3 regions of the Streptomyces pallidus (ex Mingjun et al. 2026) genome follow, and region 2 is predicted to be linked to each of the others. Evidence: riboswitches for the same ligand, from Rfam matches in the RefSeq annotation. Region 2 holds a riboswitch; each other region holds the start of a gene.
What was found. A riboswitch is a leader RNA that binds a small molecule or an ion and turns the genes downstream of it on or off. The one in region 2 is predicted to bind cyclic di-AMP.

Region 1 (5,362 bases), 710 kb from region 2:
GGCCGGGGTGTGGCGGCCGCCCTTGGCGACGACGACCGGCTTGACGGCGGCGGTGCGGCGGGCGAGGCGGGTGAACTTCCGCGGGTTGCCGAGGGTTTCGAGGTACATGAGGGCCACGTCGGTGGCCTCGTCCTCGTACCAGTACTGGAGGATGTCGTTGCCGGACACGTCGGCCCGGTTGCCGGCGGAGACGAAGGACGACAGGCCCTCGCCGCGCCGCAGCAGGGCGGCCAGCAGCGCTATGCCGATCGCGCCGGACTGCGTGAAGAGGCCGATCCGGCCGGGGACGGGGGCCGGGACGGGGGCGAGCGAGGCGTTCAGGCCCACCTCGGGGGCGGTGTTGATCACGCCGAAGGCGTTCGGCCCGATCAGCCGCATCCCGTACGAGCGCACCTGGCGGACCAGTTCGCGCTGCCGGTCGAGCCCGGCCGGGCCGCTCTCCCCGTATCCGGCGGACAGGACGACGAGCCCCTGGACGCCGTGCTCCCCGCAGTCGGCCACCACCTGCGGGACGCGCCCGGCGGGGACCGCGACGACGGCCAGGTCGACGGGGGCGTCGATCTCGCGGAGCGAGCGGTAGGCCCGGACGCCCTCCAGCAGGTCCCCTTCGATCCCGGGGGCGCGCGCCTCGTTCACGGCGTAGAGGTGGCCGCGGAAGCCGCTGTCGCGCAGGTTGCGCAGGGCCGCCGCACCGACGCCGGCGCCGGAGCGGCTGACTCCGACCACCGCGACCGAGCCCGGGGCCAGCAGCCGCTGCACAGACCGGGCCTCGGCGCGCTGTTCGCGGGCGCGCTGCACGGCGAGGGACTCGGCGGTGGGTTCGAGGTCGAGGGTGAGGTGGACGGAGCCGTCCTCGAAGCTGCGCTTCTGCTGGTAGCCGGCGTCCGTGAACACCTTGATCATCTTGGTGTTGGTGGGCAGCACCTCCGCCGCGAACCGGCGGATGCCCCGCTCCCGGGCGACCGCGCCGATGTGCTCCAGCAGGGCGGAGGCGACGCCGCGGCCCTGGTGGGCGTCCTGGACGAGGAAGGCGACCTCGGCCTCGTCGGCGGGGGCGGAGGCGGGGCGGCCGTCGGGGCCGATGCGGTCGTAGCGGACGGTGCCGATGAACTCCTCGCCGACGGTGGCCGCGAGGCCGACGCGGTCCACGTAGTCGTGGTGCGTGAAGCGGTGCACGTCGCGGTCGGAGAGCCGGGGGTGGGGGGCGAAGAAGCGGTAGTACTTCGACTCGTCGGAGACCTGGTCGTAGAAGCTGACCAGCCGCCCGGCGTCCTCGGTGGTGATGGGCCTGATCCGGGCCGTGCCGCCGTCCCGCAGGACGACGTCCGCCTCCCAGTGGGCCGGGTACGAGGGGTCCGACGCGGTGGTCATGCGGCGATCTTAAGGCCAGGTCGGCCGGGAAGGCTCCTGCGCGGCGCATCCGGCGGCGCCGTGCGAACCGGTGCAAGCTGGGGTACGTCGAGCGGCGGGAGAACCGGGTCCGGAGGTCGGCCGGAGGCCGGTGGGAGCACCCGGGGCGTCGTGAGAGACTGGTCTAGACAACAGTGAGAACCTGAAGGGCATCACCATGGCAGAGCGCCGCGTCAACGTCGGCTGGGCCGAGGGCCTGCACGCCCGTCCCGCCTCGATCTTCGTCCGCGCCACGACCGCTTCCGGCGTCCCGGTGACCATCGCGAAGGCCGACGGGAACCCCGTCAACGCCGCCTCCATGCTGGCGGTGCTCGGCCTGGGCGCCCAGGGCGGCGAGGAGATCGTCCTGGCCTCCGACGCCGAGGGCGCCGAGGTGGCCCTGGACCGCCTGGCGAAGCTGGTCGCGGAGGGACTGGAGGAGCTCCCCGAGACCGTCTGACCCCTTCGGGTTCACACCGCACGGACGGTGGAGCCGCGGCGTCCGGAGAATTCCGGGACCGCGGCTTCTCTGTTTTCCACTCCCCTGCCCGGGCCATACGAATTCCGGAGCACCCGGAATTCGTATGGCCGGGGCGGAGAAATACGGGGGCCTGCGGGAAAAGCCGCGGACGCGGCATCCCCCTATTCATACGCCGCTCCTGTTAAAGCGAACCACTCGCCGTGTTTACGGCAGGTTGCGAAGTCCTCACCCGCAGCCGGTAGGCCCCGCTCGTCCGCTCGGCGTGGAGCGCCGTCAGCGCCTTCGCGCGTTCGGCGTCCCCGCGCGCCACCGCGTCCACGATCGCGCCGTGCTCCGCCCAGCACTCCACCGGCCGGGCCGGCGCCTGCACGACGTACATCCAGGCGACCTTGTGCCGCATCTGGGCCAGCAGCGCGATCAGCCCGGGGCTGGCGGAGGCCTGCGCCAGCGTCTCGTGAAACCAGCTCCCCAGCGCCCGCAGGTCCTCGCCCCGGCCCTGCCTGGCCCGCTCCTGACCCAGTCTGACCAGCCCCCGCAGCACCTTGAGGTGACCCTCGGTGCGCCGGCGGGCGGCCCGCGAGGCCGCCAGCGGCTCCAGCAGCATCCGCAGCTCCAGCAGGTCGGCCGCCTCCTGCTCGGTGGGCTCGGCGACACAGGCGCCCGCGTGCCGACGGGTGGTCACGAAGCCCTCGGACTCCAGGGTCCGCAGCGCCTCGCGGACCGGGACGCGCGAGACGCCGTAGCGGCGGGCCAGCACCTCCTCGGTCAGCCTGCCGCCCGGTTCGAACGCTCCGGAGACGATGTCGTCGCGGATTGCAGTGCATACCGCGTGCGCGGGAATACGCAAGGCCGGACCTCCGCTTTTCCGATTGCCGGCGAGAAATGCCGTGACCGTACTGGGATCGTACGGTGACTCTATGACAACCAGTGAAATTTTCCGAGCGCGGCCGGAAAGCACGGGTATTTACGGCCACGCGCCGCGCCACCGTGACGACCGCCGATCGCGACGCCGAAGGCCCCGGCTCGGTGAGCCGGGGCCTTCGGGCGGAGCGTGGGCGCGGACGCGTGTCGGCGCGCCTTGGTCAGAGGTCGACGCCGTGCGAGCGGAGGTACGCGACCGGGTCGATGTCCGAGCCGTACGAGGCGCCGGTGCGGGCCTCGAAGTGCAGGTGCGGGCCGCTGGAGTTGCCGGTGGAGCCCGACAGGCCGATCTGCTGGCCCGGGGTGACCTGCTGGCCGACGGAGACGTTCAGCGAGGACATGTGGCCGTACTGCGTGTAGGTGCCGTCGTTGTGCTTGATGACGACGTTGTTGCCGTAGGCACCGCCCCAGCCGGCCTCGACCACGGTGCCGGCGCCCACCGCGTGCACCGAGGTGCCGGACGCGGCGTGGAAGTCGATGCCGGTGTGGCTGCCGGAGGACCACATGCCGCCGCCCGCGCGGTACTGGGTGGAGACGTAGGAGTCGTCGAGCGGGGAGACGAAGGTGTTGAGGCGCTTGCGCTCCTCCTCGCGGGCGGCGCGCTCCGCGGCCTCGCGCTCGGCCTGCGCCTTCTCCTCGGCCTTCTGCTTGGCCTCGGCGGCCCGGGCCTTCGCGTCGGCCTCGGCCTTCTCCTTGGCGGCGGCGGCCTCGGCGGCGGCCTGCTGGGCCTCGGCCTGGGCCTCGACGTCGCCCGCGACGTCCGCGGCGGTGACGACCGCGTTCAGCCCGGTGTCCTCGCCGGAGAAGGCGGTGTTGTCCGAGGCGGCGAACGCCGGGCCCGCGAGGGTGCCCACGACACCGGTGGTCGCGAGAGCGGCCACACCGGCGTAACCGGCGGTCTTGCGGCTCAGACGGCTGGAACCACGGTGCTTACCGGAGGCGCGGCTGCCAAAGGCCATGGAGAGGCTGATCCTTTCCTTCCTTCTCGCCTACCGGGTTAGCTGACGGGTTCGGAGCAGGAAGGTCTCCTACGGGCCCCTCTGGCGAGGCGGCCCGATTCACCCCAGGGACGTGTGGGTCCCCGGCTCCCCAGGCTCGCGCCTGACGGGGACTCGGCGATCGCTGCCCGGTGCCGCGGGTGCGGCTCGTACATCTGACGGACAGCACGGCCGACGCTAGGCGGATCACCAGTCAATCACCAAATGGTCACGGCCTTTTGTTGCGCACGCCACACCGCATAAGCCAACCTCCGGGCCAAACAGACATAAGGGGCTCCGGCGGACAAGCCGCCGAAGCCCCTTCATTCGCCCGCCGTCGTACGCCGACGGGCTGGGAACGGACGTCAGTTGGTGACGACCGTGACCTCGCCGATCCCGAGCGCCCGCACCGGGGCCTCGATCTGCGCCGCGTCGCCCACCAGCACCGTGACCAGACGGTCGACAGGGAAGGCCTTCACGACCGCCGTGGTCGCCTCGACCGTCCCGGTCGCGGCCAGCTGCGCGTACAGCCGGGCCTGGTAGTCGTCGGGGAGCTCCTGCTCCACCTGGTCCGCCAGCGTCCCGGAGACGGCCGCGGCCGTCTCGAACTTCAGCGGGGCCACGCCCACCAGGTTCTGCACGGCGACGTCCCGTTCGGCGTCGGTCAGGCCGCCCTCGGCGAGGGTGCGCAGCACCTTCCACAGGTCGTCCAGGGCCGGGCCGGTGTTGGGGGTGTCCACCGAGCCGCTGATGGCGAGCATCGACGCACCCCGGCCGTCGGCCGTGGAGCGCAGCACCTGGCCGAAGGCGCGCACGCCGTAGGTGTAGCCCTTCTCCTCGCGCAGCACCTTGTCCAGGCGCGAGGTGAGGGTGCCGCCCAGGCAGTACGTTCCGAGCACCTGGGCCGCCCAGACGGTGTCGTGCCGGTCCGGCCCGATCCGGCCGATGAGCAGCTGCGTCTGGACCGCTCCGGGCCGGTCGACGATGACCACGCGGCCGGTGTCGTCGGCGGTCACCGCCGGCACCTCCACGGGCCGGCCCGCGGTGCCCGTCCAGGCGCCCAGGGTGTCCGCCAGCACGGCGTCCAGGTCGATGCCGGTCAGGTCGCCGACGACCACCGCGGTGGCGGTGGCGGGGCGCACGTGGGCCTCGTAGAAGGCGCGCACGGCCGCGGAGTCGATCCGGGCCACCGTCTCCTCGGTGCCCTGGCGCGGGCGGGACATCCGCAGGTCGGCCGGGAAGAGCTGGCGGTACAGCTCCTTGGCGGCGCGGCGCTGCGGGTTGGCCAGCTCGTGCGGGATCTCGTCGAGGCGGTTGCGCACCAGGCGGTCGATCTCGCTGTCGGAGAAGGCGGGCGCCCGCAGGGCCTCCGCGAGCAGGCCCATGGCCTTCGCCAGCCGGGAGGCGGGCACCTCCAGCGACACGCGCACGCCCGGGTGGTCGGCGTGCGCGTCGAGGGTGGCGCCGCAGCGCTCCAGTTCGGCGGCGAACTCCTCGGCGGTGTGCTTGTCCGTGCCCTCCGACAGGGCGCGGGCCATGATCGTCGCCACGCCGTCCAGGCCCTGCGGCTCGGCGTCCAGCGGGGCGGCGAGGT
Region 2 (5,362 bases):
CGAGGCCGAGGACGACGACCAGGTAGTACGACAGCCAGGTGAGCTCCGCGAGCTCTGCCGCCTCGATCCGCTCGACCCGCCCCTGTGCGGCCCAGACCTCCATGCCGGTCCCGAAGCCGTGCAGGACGGCCACGGCGACCTCGACGAGAAGGAGGAGCACGCCGGAAGCGACGTCCGCGCCCGTGGCCGTCCGCCGGGACCACGGCCGCCAGGGGAGCCGTGGCGGTACGGGCGGTGCAGGGGGTGCTTTGGTCATGGCCCCAGCCTGACGGGGCGCTCACCGGTGGCGCATGAGTACGCGTACTCAGCCGCTCCCCGACTCCACGCCTCCTTCCGGCTGTTCCGCGCGAGCGGGCCCGTCAAGGTCCAGGACCGCCCGCTCGCGCTGCCTCGGGCGTCGATCGGCCCCCTGGACGGGCCGCCTGCGTGAGCTCCGTGTCCGGGGTCACCGCTCGCCGGCGAGGTCCAGGTCGCGGTCGGCCGGCGGGGCCGCGTCGGCAGTCGCCCCGGAAGCCGCCGCGGGACGCCGCCACGGGTGGTCGAGGGGCCGGGACACCGGGCGCCACCAGGGTTCGGTGGGGAGGACGCCGGCCGGCTCGAACGGCTCGCCCGGCCGGGGGACGGCCACGGGCTGCTCCGCTTCGGTCCCGGCGTCGAGGGTCCACTCGCCCGGCTCCGCCCACGGGTGGAAGGCGAGGTTGAAGGTGCCCCAGTGGATCGGCAGGAGCACGCCGTGCGGGGTGGAGCCCTGGAGGTCCAGGTGGGCGCGGACGCCCTCCTCGGGGGTCATGTGGATGTCCGGCCAGTACTCGGAGTAGGCGCCGATCTGGATCATCGTGGCGTCGAAGGGGCCGTGTTCGGCGCCGATGTCCTTGAAGCCGGGGAAGTAGCCCGTGTCACCGCTGTGGAAGACCCGGTGCTCGCCGCCGGCGACGACCCACGAGGCCCACAGGGTGTGCTGCTCGTTGCGCAGCCCGCGCCCGCAGAAGTGCCGGGCCGGGGTGGCGGTCAGCGACAGCCCGGCGATCCGGGTGGTCTCGTTCCAGTCGAGCTCGCGGATCCGGTCGGCCGGGACGCCCCAGTGCTCCAGGTGGGCACCGACGCCGAGCGGGACGGCGAAGACCGTGTCCGTGCCGGCCAGCTGCTTGACGGTCGGCAGGTCGAGGTGGTCGTAGTGGTCGTGGGAGATCACGATGGCGTCGACCGGGCCCAGGGCGGCCAGCGGCACCGGCACGGGGTGGAGCCGCTTGGGCCCGGCGAAGGGGAAGGGGGAGCAGCGCTCGCCCCACACCGGGTCGAAGAGGACCCGGCGTCCGTCGATCTCGGCGAGGACGCTCGAGTGCCCCATCCACGTCAGGCGCAGCCCGCTGGCCGGCGGCTTCGCCAGGTCGGCGAGGGTCGTCGGGTGGACGGGGACGGCCGCGGCCGGGCTGCGCCGGATCCGCTGCTCCCTGTGGAAGTAGACCTGGGCGAACTCCAGCATCGAGGCGGAGGGCCTGGTCCGGGCACCCACCGGGTTCCGGAAGGAGCCGTCGGCGAAGTTCGGCGAGCGCCGGATCCGCTCCAGCCGTGCGCCGGACGGATCCGCGCCGAAGGCTTCGGGGCGCAGGGCGCGCAGCCGCGGACGCAGGGGTTGGGAGCCGGTCAAAGCGCCTCCTGGGCGATGGGGCGGGCGGCCGCGGGCCATGGCCGGCGGTCTGCTTCCTACTGGTCTACCACCACCAACGCAGGGCGGCCCCGGAGGATTCCGGTAGGCACGCCCGCACCACACCTGTGACCGTCCCGCAACCGACCACCGCCCTCCGGGCGCCCCGACAGCCGACCGTCGGCCGCCGACCGCCGACCTACAGCGGCAGCAGGTCCGGCCGCTTCGCCTCGACGTGGTCCCCGGAGGACTCCCCGCGCAGCCGTCGGCCGATCCACGGCACCAGGTGCTCGCGGGCCCACTGGATGTTGTCGCGGGTCACGTCCACCGAGCCGCGCGGCTGCTGCGGCGGCCACGGCTGGTCGGGGTCGGCCGGCACGTCGAGCCCGAGCACCTGGGCGGCGCGCAGCGCGACCCGGGTGTGCCCCTCGGGCGAGAGGTGCAGCCGGTCGTGGTCCCAAGCCCGGCGGTCCTGTACGGACTTCAGCGACCAGAGGTCGAGTACGGGGCAGTCGTACCGGTCGGCGATGGCGCGCACGTGCGCGCTGTACGTGGCGACCTTGCCGCGCAGGTGCTTGAGGACGGGCACGCCGCGGGTGTCGAACCCGGTGGTGATCATGACCTGGCCGACGGAGGCGGTGAGGTCGGCGACGGCGGCCTCGAACCGCTCGGCGACGGCGTCCGGGTCGCTGCCGGGGCGGATGATGTCGTTGCCGCCGGCACAGAAGCTCACCAGGTCGGGGGCGAGTTCCTTGGCCCGGGGGACCTGCTCGGCCACGATCTGGTCGAGCAGCCGTCCGCGCACGGCGAGGTTCGCGTACCGGAAGTCGCCCTCCGGCCGCTGGTCGGCCAGGAGCACGGCGAACCGGTCGGCCCAGCCGAGGAAGAGCCCGTCGGGCCCCGGGTCCCCCACACCCTCGGTGAAGCTGTCCCCGAGTGCCGCGTACGAGCCGATGGTCCGGTAAGTCTGTTCTGTCGTCTCTGTCATCGTCGTCGCTGCCACGGGACCATATCCTTCACCGCGGGACGTGACCTACGCCACCGTAGGAAGGGGTTGACGGACCGTGATCTATACCACCCGGTCGGTGCGGAATAACAGCGCGTGAGGCCGGGACCCCCTCGGGTCCCGGCCTCACGCGTGTCCTTCGCCTCCGGCGGCGCGTGCCGTCAGATGGTCACGCCCTTGGAGCGCAGGTAGGCGATCGGGTCGATGTCCGAGCCGTACGAGGGACCGGTGCGGATCTCGAAGTGCAGGTGCGGGCCGGTGGAGTTGCCGGTGGAGCCGGAGAGGCCGATGGTCTGGCCGCCGCTCACGCTCTGGCCGACGGAGACGGAGAGCTGCGAGAGGTGGCCGTACTGGGAGTACCTGCCGTCCGCGTGCCGGATGACGACCTCGTTGCCGTACGCGCCGGCCCAGCCGGCGGAGACGACGGTGCCCGCGCCGACCGCCTTGACGGTGGTGCCGGAGCTCGCGATGAAGTCGACGCCGGTGTGGTAGCCGCTGGACCACATGGCGCCGGCGGTCCTGTACTGGGTGGAGATGCCGCCGGAGACGGGTGCGGTGAAGCCGGCCGCGGTGACCGCGCCGGAGGCGGCCGCGGCGGCGGTGGCGCCCGCCGTGGACGCGCCCGCCGTGGACGCGGCGGCAGCCGCGCTCTTCCTGGCCGGCGCGGGGGCGGCGGCGAGCGGGGAACCGGCGGCCGGGGCCTTCTTCTTCGGCTTCGGCGCGGGGGCGGGCCGCTCGGCCGGGGCCTGCACGGGGGCCCGGTCGCCGGGGGCGCCGAGGGTCAGTCGCAGGCCGGGGTGGATCAGGGAGGGGTCGCCGCCGACGGCCTCGCGGTTGTCGGCGTAGAGCCGCTGCCAGCCGCCCCGGAGGTCGTGGTCGGCGGCGATGGCGGAGAGGCAGTCGCCCGTCCGGACCGTGTACACGGCCGGAGAGGCGGAAGCGGGGACGGCGGGGACGGCGGCGTCGGCCTGCGGGGCCGCCGCCGGGAGCGCGGTGGTCGCCGCCGCCGGGGCGGGGGCGGCGGCGTGGGCGCCGCCGGCGCCGATCAGCGGCAGGGCCAGAGCGGCTCCGCCGGTCCCCGCGACGGCGGCGACGAGACCACGGGCTCTGGCACGGGACTTCGGTCGGCGGTGCTTACCCTTTGCCGGCATGGCGAATTCCTCTCCGGCGCCTGCGAGGTGAGCTGTCGGGTTCGGATTGGAGATGTCCGGCCGTCCGTGGACGTGCAACGCAACCGTGCACGGGAAGTGAACGGATGACGTACGGCTTCACCCCTAGCCGCCCCGGAGCAGAACTCCGGCGCGGCGGCCTACCTGGTTCCCCCGCTCCTGCCGCGCGAGTTCGGTCGAGTTCTTATTCCGGACGGCGGCAGGATTGGGCGGTCCATCCGGATCGATCGCGAAGGTAATCGAGCGGGACCGCACGGAACAAGCCGCGAATTTCCTGACGCATTCACAGGGACGGGACTTCGGTGGATTTCCGGTCACCCTGCGTCCATTCACGACCGCCAACAACCGCTCCGGCCGGGCCATTCGCTTTTGACGATCAGGCACGCACCGTCACCGTATGATCTGGCTCACGGGGCTGCACCCGATCCCTCCCCCGGCGCCGGCAAGTTGGCCCCAAGCAGAGCAATTCGGACACTCGATGACGATGTGGAGGATTTCCCTTGACCCAGCAGATACCACCCTCCCCGCCGAGCACCCCGCTCCCCGAGCCCGAACTGTCCGGTGTGCGCAACTTCCGCGATGTGGGCGGGCTGCCGACCGCGGACGGGCGAAGGGTCAAGACGGGACGACTCTTCCGAAGCGGACATCTGGCACATGCCACTGAAACCGATGCAGAATTCCTCGCATCGCTCGGACTGCACACCGTCTTCGACTTCCGGAACACGGCCGACCAGGCCCTTGAGGGTCCCGACGTCGAGCTCCCCGGGGTGCGCAACGTCAACATCCCGATGTCCGATCCGGCCGCCGGCAAGGAATTCTGGACCATGGTCCGCGACGGGGACCTGGGGCAGCTCCGCGGGATCCTCGGCGACGGAAAGGCCTTCGCCCGGATGGTGGACTCGTACCGCTCGATGGTCGTGGACCGCACCGCCGAGCACGGCCGGGTCCTGCACGCCCTCGCCGAGGACAGCCTCCCGGCGCTCATGCACTGCGCCGCCGGCAAGGACCGGGCCGGCCTGTCGATCGCCGTCACCCTGCTCGCGCTGGGCGTGGAGCGCGAGGCGATCCTCGCGGACTACCTGGAGTCGAACGCCCCGCACCGCCGCTACCGGCTCCGCCGCGGCGGCGACGCGCCCCGGCCGCGCTCCCCCGAGGTGACGGAGCTGCTCGCCCCGCTCTTCGACGCCCGCGCCGCGTACCTGACCGCGGCCTTCGACACCATCGACACGCACTGGGGCGGCGTCGACCGCTACCTGGCCGAGGGCCTCGGACTGACCTCCGGGACCCTCGGTCGGCTCCGCGAGCGGCTGCTCGACTAGCGGCTGCACCCGACCGCCGGCGGGGCTGCCGGCCGGCGGGGACGGGCCGGCGGCAGGGGGACGTCAGCCGCCCGCGACGGCCTGCTTGACCAGGGTCCGCCCGAAGTCCCACAGGAGCCCGCCGCCGGCGTGCGCCTCGTCCATGACCGCGCGGAAGGCGGCGACGAACCGGTCGACGTCCGCCTCGTCCACGACCAGCGGCGGAATCAGCTTGATGACCTCC
Region 3 (5,362 bases), 3.2 Mb from region 2:
TTGCCCATGTAGCGGTTCGGGTCGCCGTCGCGGAGCTCAATGGCCTCGAAGGCACCGGTGGAGGCGCCGGACGGAACGGCAGCACGGCCGGTGCTGCCGTCGTCGAGGCCCACCTCGACCTCGACCGTGGGGTTGCCTCGGGAGTCCAGGATTTCCCGGGCTACGACGACGTCGATGGACGGCACGAGCATCTCCTTCTGGGATGTGACGCTGGGTGTGCGGTGGCGGGTCAGGCCGTGGCCGGCCTTGCCGCCTAGAGCCTAACCGGCTCCGGGCGGTCGGCTGGCCGACCGCCCGGACCCTGGGACGAAAAAGGGCCCGAATACCCCGCTTCCGGGACATACGGACCCTCATTCGGGCTGCCTCCGACCGCTGTCGGGGGCGCACGCACCACCGCCCGGCGCGTGGGGGGATACGCGCCGGGCGGTGTGCTTCACACGTGCGGTGACCGTCCGCGGAAGTCCGCGCGGGTCACGCACGCGGGGCTTCGCGGGATGTTCAGCCGAGCTTCAGCTTCTGGCCCGGGAAGATCAGGTCGGCGTCGGAGACGATGTCCTTGTTGAGCTCGAAGAGCTTCTCCCAGCCGCCCTTGACGTTGTGGGCCTCGGCGATGGTGCCGAGGGTGTCGCCGGCCTTGACCTCGTAGGAGCCGTTGCCGGTCTTCGGGGCGGGGGCCTCGGAGCGCTCGGACCGGGTCGTGGGGACCTCGGTGCGGGAGGTCTCCTTCTTGGTCTCGGTCTTCTTCGGCTGGGTCTTCTTGGTCGTCTCGGTCTTCGGAGTCGACTTGGTGGTGGTGCTGTTGGTGGTGGTCGAACCGCCACCGGTGTAGGCCGAGTTGGACAGGCCCTTGCCGCAGACCGGCCAGGCGCCCTTGCCCTGGCCCTTGAGGACCTTCTCCGCGATGGCTATCTGCTGCGCCTTGGAGGCCTGGTTGGCCTGCGGGGCGTACGCCTTGCCGCCGTAGCCGGCCCAGGTGGAGGCCGAGAACTGCAGGCCGCCGTAGTAGCCGTTGCCGGTGTTGATGGACCAGTTGCCGCCGGACTCGCACTGCGCGACGCGGTCCCACTCCGAGGACGTGGCGGCGGAGGCGGTGCCCGCGGCCATGAGCGGCGCGGCGACGGCGACACCGGCGACACCGGCGAGGGTCACGATGCGGGTGGTCCGCTCGATGGCGGTGGCGCGACGGTGCTTGCCCTTGCCCGAAAGCAGCATGGAGTTCTCCTCACCGACGCCTGCGAGGTGAGCTGTCGGGTTCGGGCGGATGAGTGCCCGGCCGCGCTGTGACGCGCTGCTTCACCCCAAGCCGGTTCGCGCCGTCTTTCAACGGCTCTTCCCGGCACCTACGTTGGTTCCCCCGCTCCTGCCTTCGGCGCTTGACGCGACGTGTGTTCCCTCCGCCCGCCGGCAGGATTCGGCGATGCGGTCGAAGGGGCCCGCGGTGGCGAGCGGTTCAGACCGTAGACATGACTCTCCCCGATGTTCAACGAGGAACATCGGGGAGAGAAGGCCCCTACTTGCGCTGCTTTTCGGGGTGTTTGCGCAGGTGGGGGCGGGGTTTGCCCAAGCCTTCAGGCGGGACACGCCAGTTGACCGGAAGAGATGCATGTCTCATTTGAACGAACCGGACATTCGACGCTTTCCAGGTGACCCAACTGCACCTATTGCCCGTTTAGATCCAGATTCTGCCCCGGCTTGATCAGGTTGGCGTCACCACCGATGACCTGCTCGTTGGCCTTGTACAGGGCCCCCCAGCCGCCCTTCACGCCCTTGGTGTTCGCGATGGTCGCCAGGCTGTCACCCTCCTTGACCGTGTACGAGGCCGGCGAGGCCTCGACGGCCGCCGCACCACGGTGCTTGCCGGTGCCGAGGGTGCTCGGGACGGCTCCCGGGTCGGTCGAGGCGCCCGGTGCGCCCGGCGTGCCCGGCGCCGACGGGGCGGAGGGGTTCGCCGGATCGGCCGGGCTGCCGCCCGGGGAGCCGCCCGGGTTCGGGGACCCCGGCGTACCGGGCGCGGAGGCGTCCGGGGTGCCGGGGGTGCCCGGCGCGGTCGGGGTGGGCGTGACCGGGTTGGCGGTCGGGTCGCCGGGGAAGACCGGCGGGACCGTCGGGGCCGTGGTGGTCCCGTCCGGGTCGGGCATGACGGGCAGCCCGGTGGACGGTCCCGTGGGCGCGGGCGGGAGCGTGTAGTCCGGCGCGGGGGTCGGGGCGCCGTAGTCCGTGGCCCGGTTGCCGGAGCCGTTCTTGGGCACCTCGGAGTCCGGGCGGCTCTGGGACTGGCCGACGGCCCGGTACTGGCCCTTGGCGCCGGGGTCCACGTCCGCGGCGGGGGCCTCCTTGGACAGCCCGGCCTGGGCGGCGCAGTTCTGCCAGGCCTCGGGGCCCTGGCCGCCGAGCACCCGCTCGGCGACGGCTATCTGCTGGGACCGGCTCGCGAGGTCGGCGCGCTCGGCGAACTCCTCGCCGCCCGCGCTCTTCCACTCCTCCTGGGTGAACTGGAGCCCGCCGTAGGCGCCGCTCCCGGTGTTCGCGCTCCAGGTGCCCCCGCTCTCGCACTCGGCGACCTTGTCCCAGGTGGCGGCTTCTGCCGCGCTCGCACCGGTGGCGGCCAGCAGGGGCATGGCCAGTGCGGAGCCTGTGACTCCGGCGGTGACGACAATCGCGGGTACCTGGCGGGGGCGTCTGTGGCGGCCGTTCCCGGAACGCATGTGCAGCACCTTTCGCATAACGGCTGGGTAACGGCAGAACCTAGCGGCCTTCGAACGATTGTCACAAGTTGAGCAAGAACCTGACTTTCCTTCAGGAAGTGTTCAGATGTTTCGGGGTGTGAATCGGACGGGAAGCGTGCGCAGGCCACGCATGATCAGACCACCGCGCCATCGAAGGTCAGTTGACGGAACCGCAAGTTCCAGATCGGGCAGACGCGTCAGCAAAGTCGCAAGCGCCGTCTGTCCTTCGAGTCGGGCGAGCGGAGCGCCCAGGCAGTAGTGGATCCCGTGCCCGTACCCCAGGTGCTGGTTGTCGGCGCGGGAGAGGTCCAGGGTGTCCGGGTCCGCGAACCGCTCCGGGTCCCGGTCCGCGGCGGCGAGCACCACGAGGACCGGGTCGCCGACGGCGATGTCCCGGCCCCCGAGGGTCAGCGGTCGGGTGGCGAACCGCCAGGTGGCCAGCTCCACGGGGCCGTCGTAGCGCAGCAGCTCCTCGACCCCGGTCTGCAGGAGGTCGCGCTCCCCGGCGGCGAGGGATTCCTGCAGGCGGGCGCGCTGGCCGGGGTTCATGAAGAGGGAGTGGACGCCGTTGCCGATGAGGTTCACGGTGGTCTCGAAGCCGGCGAACAGCAGGATGAAGGCCATGGCGGTGGCCTCCGCCTCCGTCAGGTGGTCCCCGTGGTCGCTCGCCCGGATCAGGTCGGAGATGAGGTCATCGCCCAGATCGTCCCGCTTGCGGTGGATGAGTTCCCCGAGATAGGTCCGCATCTGCTTCACCGAACGGGCCACCCCGCCCCGCGGGCCGCCGCCGTGCCGGATCATCATCCCGGCCCAGTCGCGGAAGTCGTCCTGGTCCTCGCGCGGTACGCCGAGCATCTCGCAGATGGCGTAGATGGGCAGCGGGAAGGCGAACTCGTGGATGAGATCCGCCTCACCCCGCCCGGCGAACGCGTCGATCAGCTGGTCCGTCAGCTCCTGCACCCGCGGTGTGAACTCCGCCACCCTGCGCGGGGTGAACGCCTTCGACACCAGCCGCCGCAGCCGGGTGTGGTCCGGCGGGTCGATGTTCAGCAGGTGCGTCATCAGCTCCGCCTTGCGCTCCCCCGGGATCCCGGTCTTGCCCTTGGCGTGCGCCGGCTCCGCGTGGTGCGCCGGGTTCTTGCTGAGCCGCTGGTCGGCGAGGGCCTGACGGGCGTCGGCGTACCGGGTGACCAGCCAGGCCTCGACCCCGCTGGGCAGTTTCGTGCGGTGCACCGGGGAGTGCTCGCGCAGCCAGGCGTACGCGGGGTAGGGGTCGGTCGCGAACTCCCAGTCGAACAGGGTCGGGCCCTGGGAGGGAGCGGGGTCTTCGGGGGCTGCGGGGGTCGGCTCGTGCACCCGTCGACGGTATCCCGGCCGCCGGACGCCGTCCCCTATGGGCCTTTCGTCGCGACTATCCGCAGATCTGCTGATGCTTGACGCCGCCCCGTCCGCCGTTCCTACTTCCCTCCTGTGGATGTGAGGATCTTGAAAAGCAGCTTCGCGGTGGTGGAGAGGCGGGCCGAGCACGCAGTCAAGTACTTCTACTCCCACCTCTTCTGGCACAACCCCGCCCTCCGCGCGCTCTTCCCGTCCTCCGCCCACGACATGCAGCGCCAGCGCGACCGGCTCTTCGCCGCCCTCACCCATGTCATCGCCCACCTGGAACACGAGAGCCTGCTCCCCTACCTCCACGACCTCGGCCGGGACCACCGCAAGTTCCTCGCCCGCCCCGAGCACTACGCGGCCGTCGGCGCCAGCCTGCTCGCCTCGCTCGCCGAGGCCTCCGGCGCGGCCTGGACCCCGGACGTGGAGAAGGCCTGGTCCGAGGCCTACCAGGTGATCGCCGACGCGATGACCGCGGGCGCCGCCGCCGGCGAGGACCCGCCCTGGTGGGACGCGGAGATCGTGCGCCACCTCACCTACGGCGAGGACATCGGCGTCCTGACCCTGCGCCCCGCGGCCCCCTTCCGCTACCGGCCCGGCCAGTACACGAGCGTGAGCAGCGCGCGCGTCCCGCGGACCTGGCGCACGTACTCCATCGGCAACGCCCCGCGCCCCGACGGCACCCTCGACCTGCACGTCAGCCGCATCGAGCACGGCCGGCTCAGCACCGCCCTGGTCCGCGAGGCCCGTCCCGGCGAGATGCTCCGGCTCGGCGCGGCCGGCGGGGCGCTGACCCTCCGCCGCGGCGACCGGCCCGTCAGCCTGATCGCCGCCGGAACCGGCTGGGCCCCCGTCCGGGCCCTCCTGGAGGAGCTCGCCGACCATCCCCCCGACCGGGCCGTACGGCTCTTCGTCGTGGCCCGGGACGCCGCACACCTCTACGACCGCCCGCTGATCGACGCCTACGCCGCCGCCTTCCGCTGGCTCGCCGTCACCTACATCACGCCCGCCCCCGGGCGGCACCGCGACGAGGCCACCGCCCGGCTGGCGACGGCGCTCGGCCACCGCGGGCGCTGGCCCGACCAGGACGTCTACCTCAGCGGCCCGCCCGTGTTCGTCGACGAGACCGTGCACCTGCTCCAGGAGCTCGGCGCCCGGCCCGGCCGGATCTTCCACGACACCCTGCCCGCCGCCGGCTCCGGCCGCGGGCCGCAGGGGCGGCCGTCGGGCTTCGGCGAGTGGTTCCTGCACCG

Region 1: linked by a shared signal. The riboswitch ahead of ACSHWO_RS09285 (M23 family metallopeptidase) and the one ahead of ACSHWO_RS06330 (M23 family metallopeptidase) in region 2 are both predicted to bind cyclic di-AMP.
Region 3: linked by a shared signal. The riboswitch ahead of ACSHWO_RS20565 (transglycosylase family protein) and the one ahead of ACSHWO_RS06330 (M23 family metallopeptidase) in region 2 are both predicted to bind cyclic di-AMP.

What each region holds. Positions count from the first base shown of each region.
Region 1 is NZ_CP196181.1:2,179,513-2,184,874, forward strand. It holds gene ACSHWO_RS09270 (bifunctional acetate--CoA ligase family protein/GNAT family N-acetyltransferase) at 1-1,371, opposite strand, end outside; gene ACSHWO_RS09275 (HPr family phosphocarrier protein) at 1,568-1,849, shown strand; gene ACSHWO_RS09280 (GntR family transcriptional regulator) at 2,052-2,717, opposite strand; gene ACSHWO_RS09285 (M23 family metallopeptidase) at 2,953-3,750, opposite strand; cyclic di-AMP (ydaO/yuaA leader) riboswitch at 3,764-3,919, opposite strand; gene ACSHWO_RS09290 (M16 family metallopeptidase) at 4,134-5,362, opposite strand, start outside.
Region 2 is NZ_CP196181.1:1,471,120-1,476,481, forward strand. It holds gene ACSHWO_RS06315 (DUF6234 family protein) at 1-256, opposite strand, end outside; gene ACSHWO_RS06320 (MBL fold metallo-hydrolase) at 446-1,648, opposite strand; gene ACSHWO_RS06325 (SGNH/GDSL hydrolase family protein) at 1,845-2,633, opposite strand; gene ACSHWO_RS06330 (M23 family metallopeptidase) at 2,813-3,802, opposite strand; cyclic di-AMP (ydaO/yuaA leader) riboswitch at 3,805-4,009, opposite strand; gene ACSHWO_RS06335 (tyrosine-protein phosphatase) at 4,321-5,139, shown strand; gene ACSHWO_RS06340 (aspartate aminotransferase family protein) at 5,203-5,362, opposite strand, start outside.
Region 3 is NZ_CP196181.1:4,647,667-4,653,028, reverse strand. It holds gene eno (phosphopyruvate hydratase) at 1-191, opposite strand, end outside; gene ACSHWO_RS20565 (transglycosylase family protein) at 499-1,212, opposite strand; cyclic di-AMP (ydaO/yuaA leader) riboswitch at 1,215-1,382, opposite strand; gene ACSHWO_RS20560 (transglycosylase family protein) at 1,659-2,705, opposite strand; gene ACSHWO_RS20555 (cytochrome P450 family protein) at 2,808-4,082, opposite strand; gene ACSHWO_RS20550 (globin domain-containing protein) at 4,203-5,362, shown strand, end outside.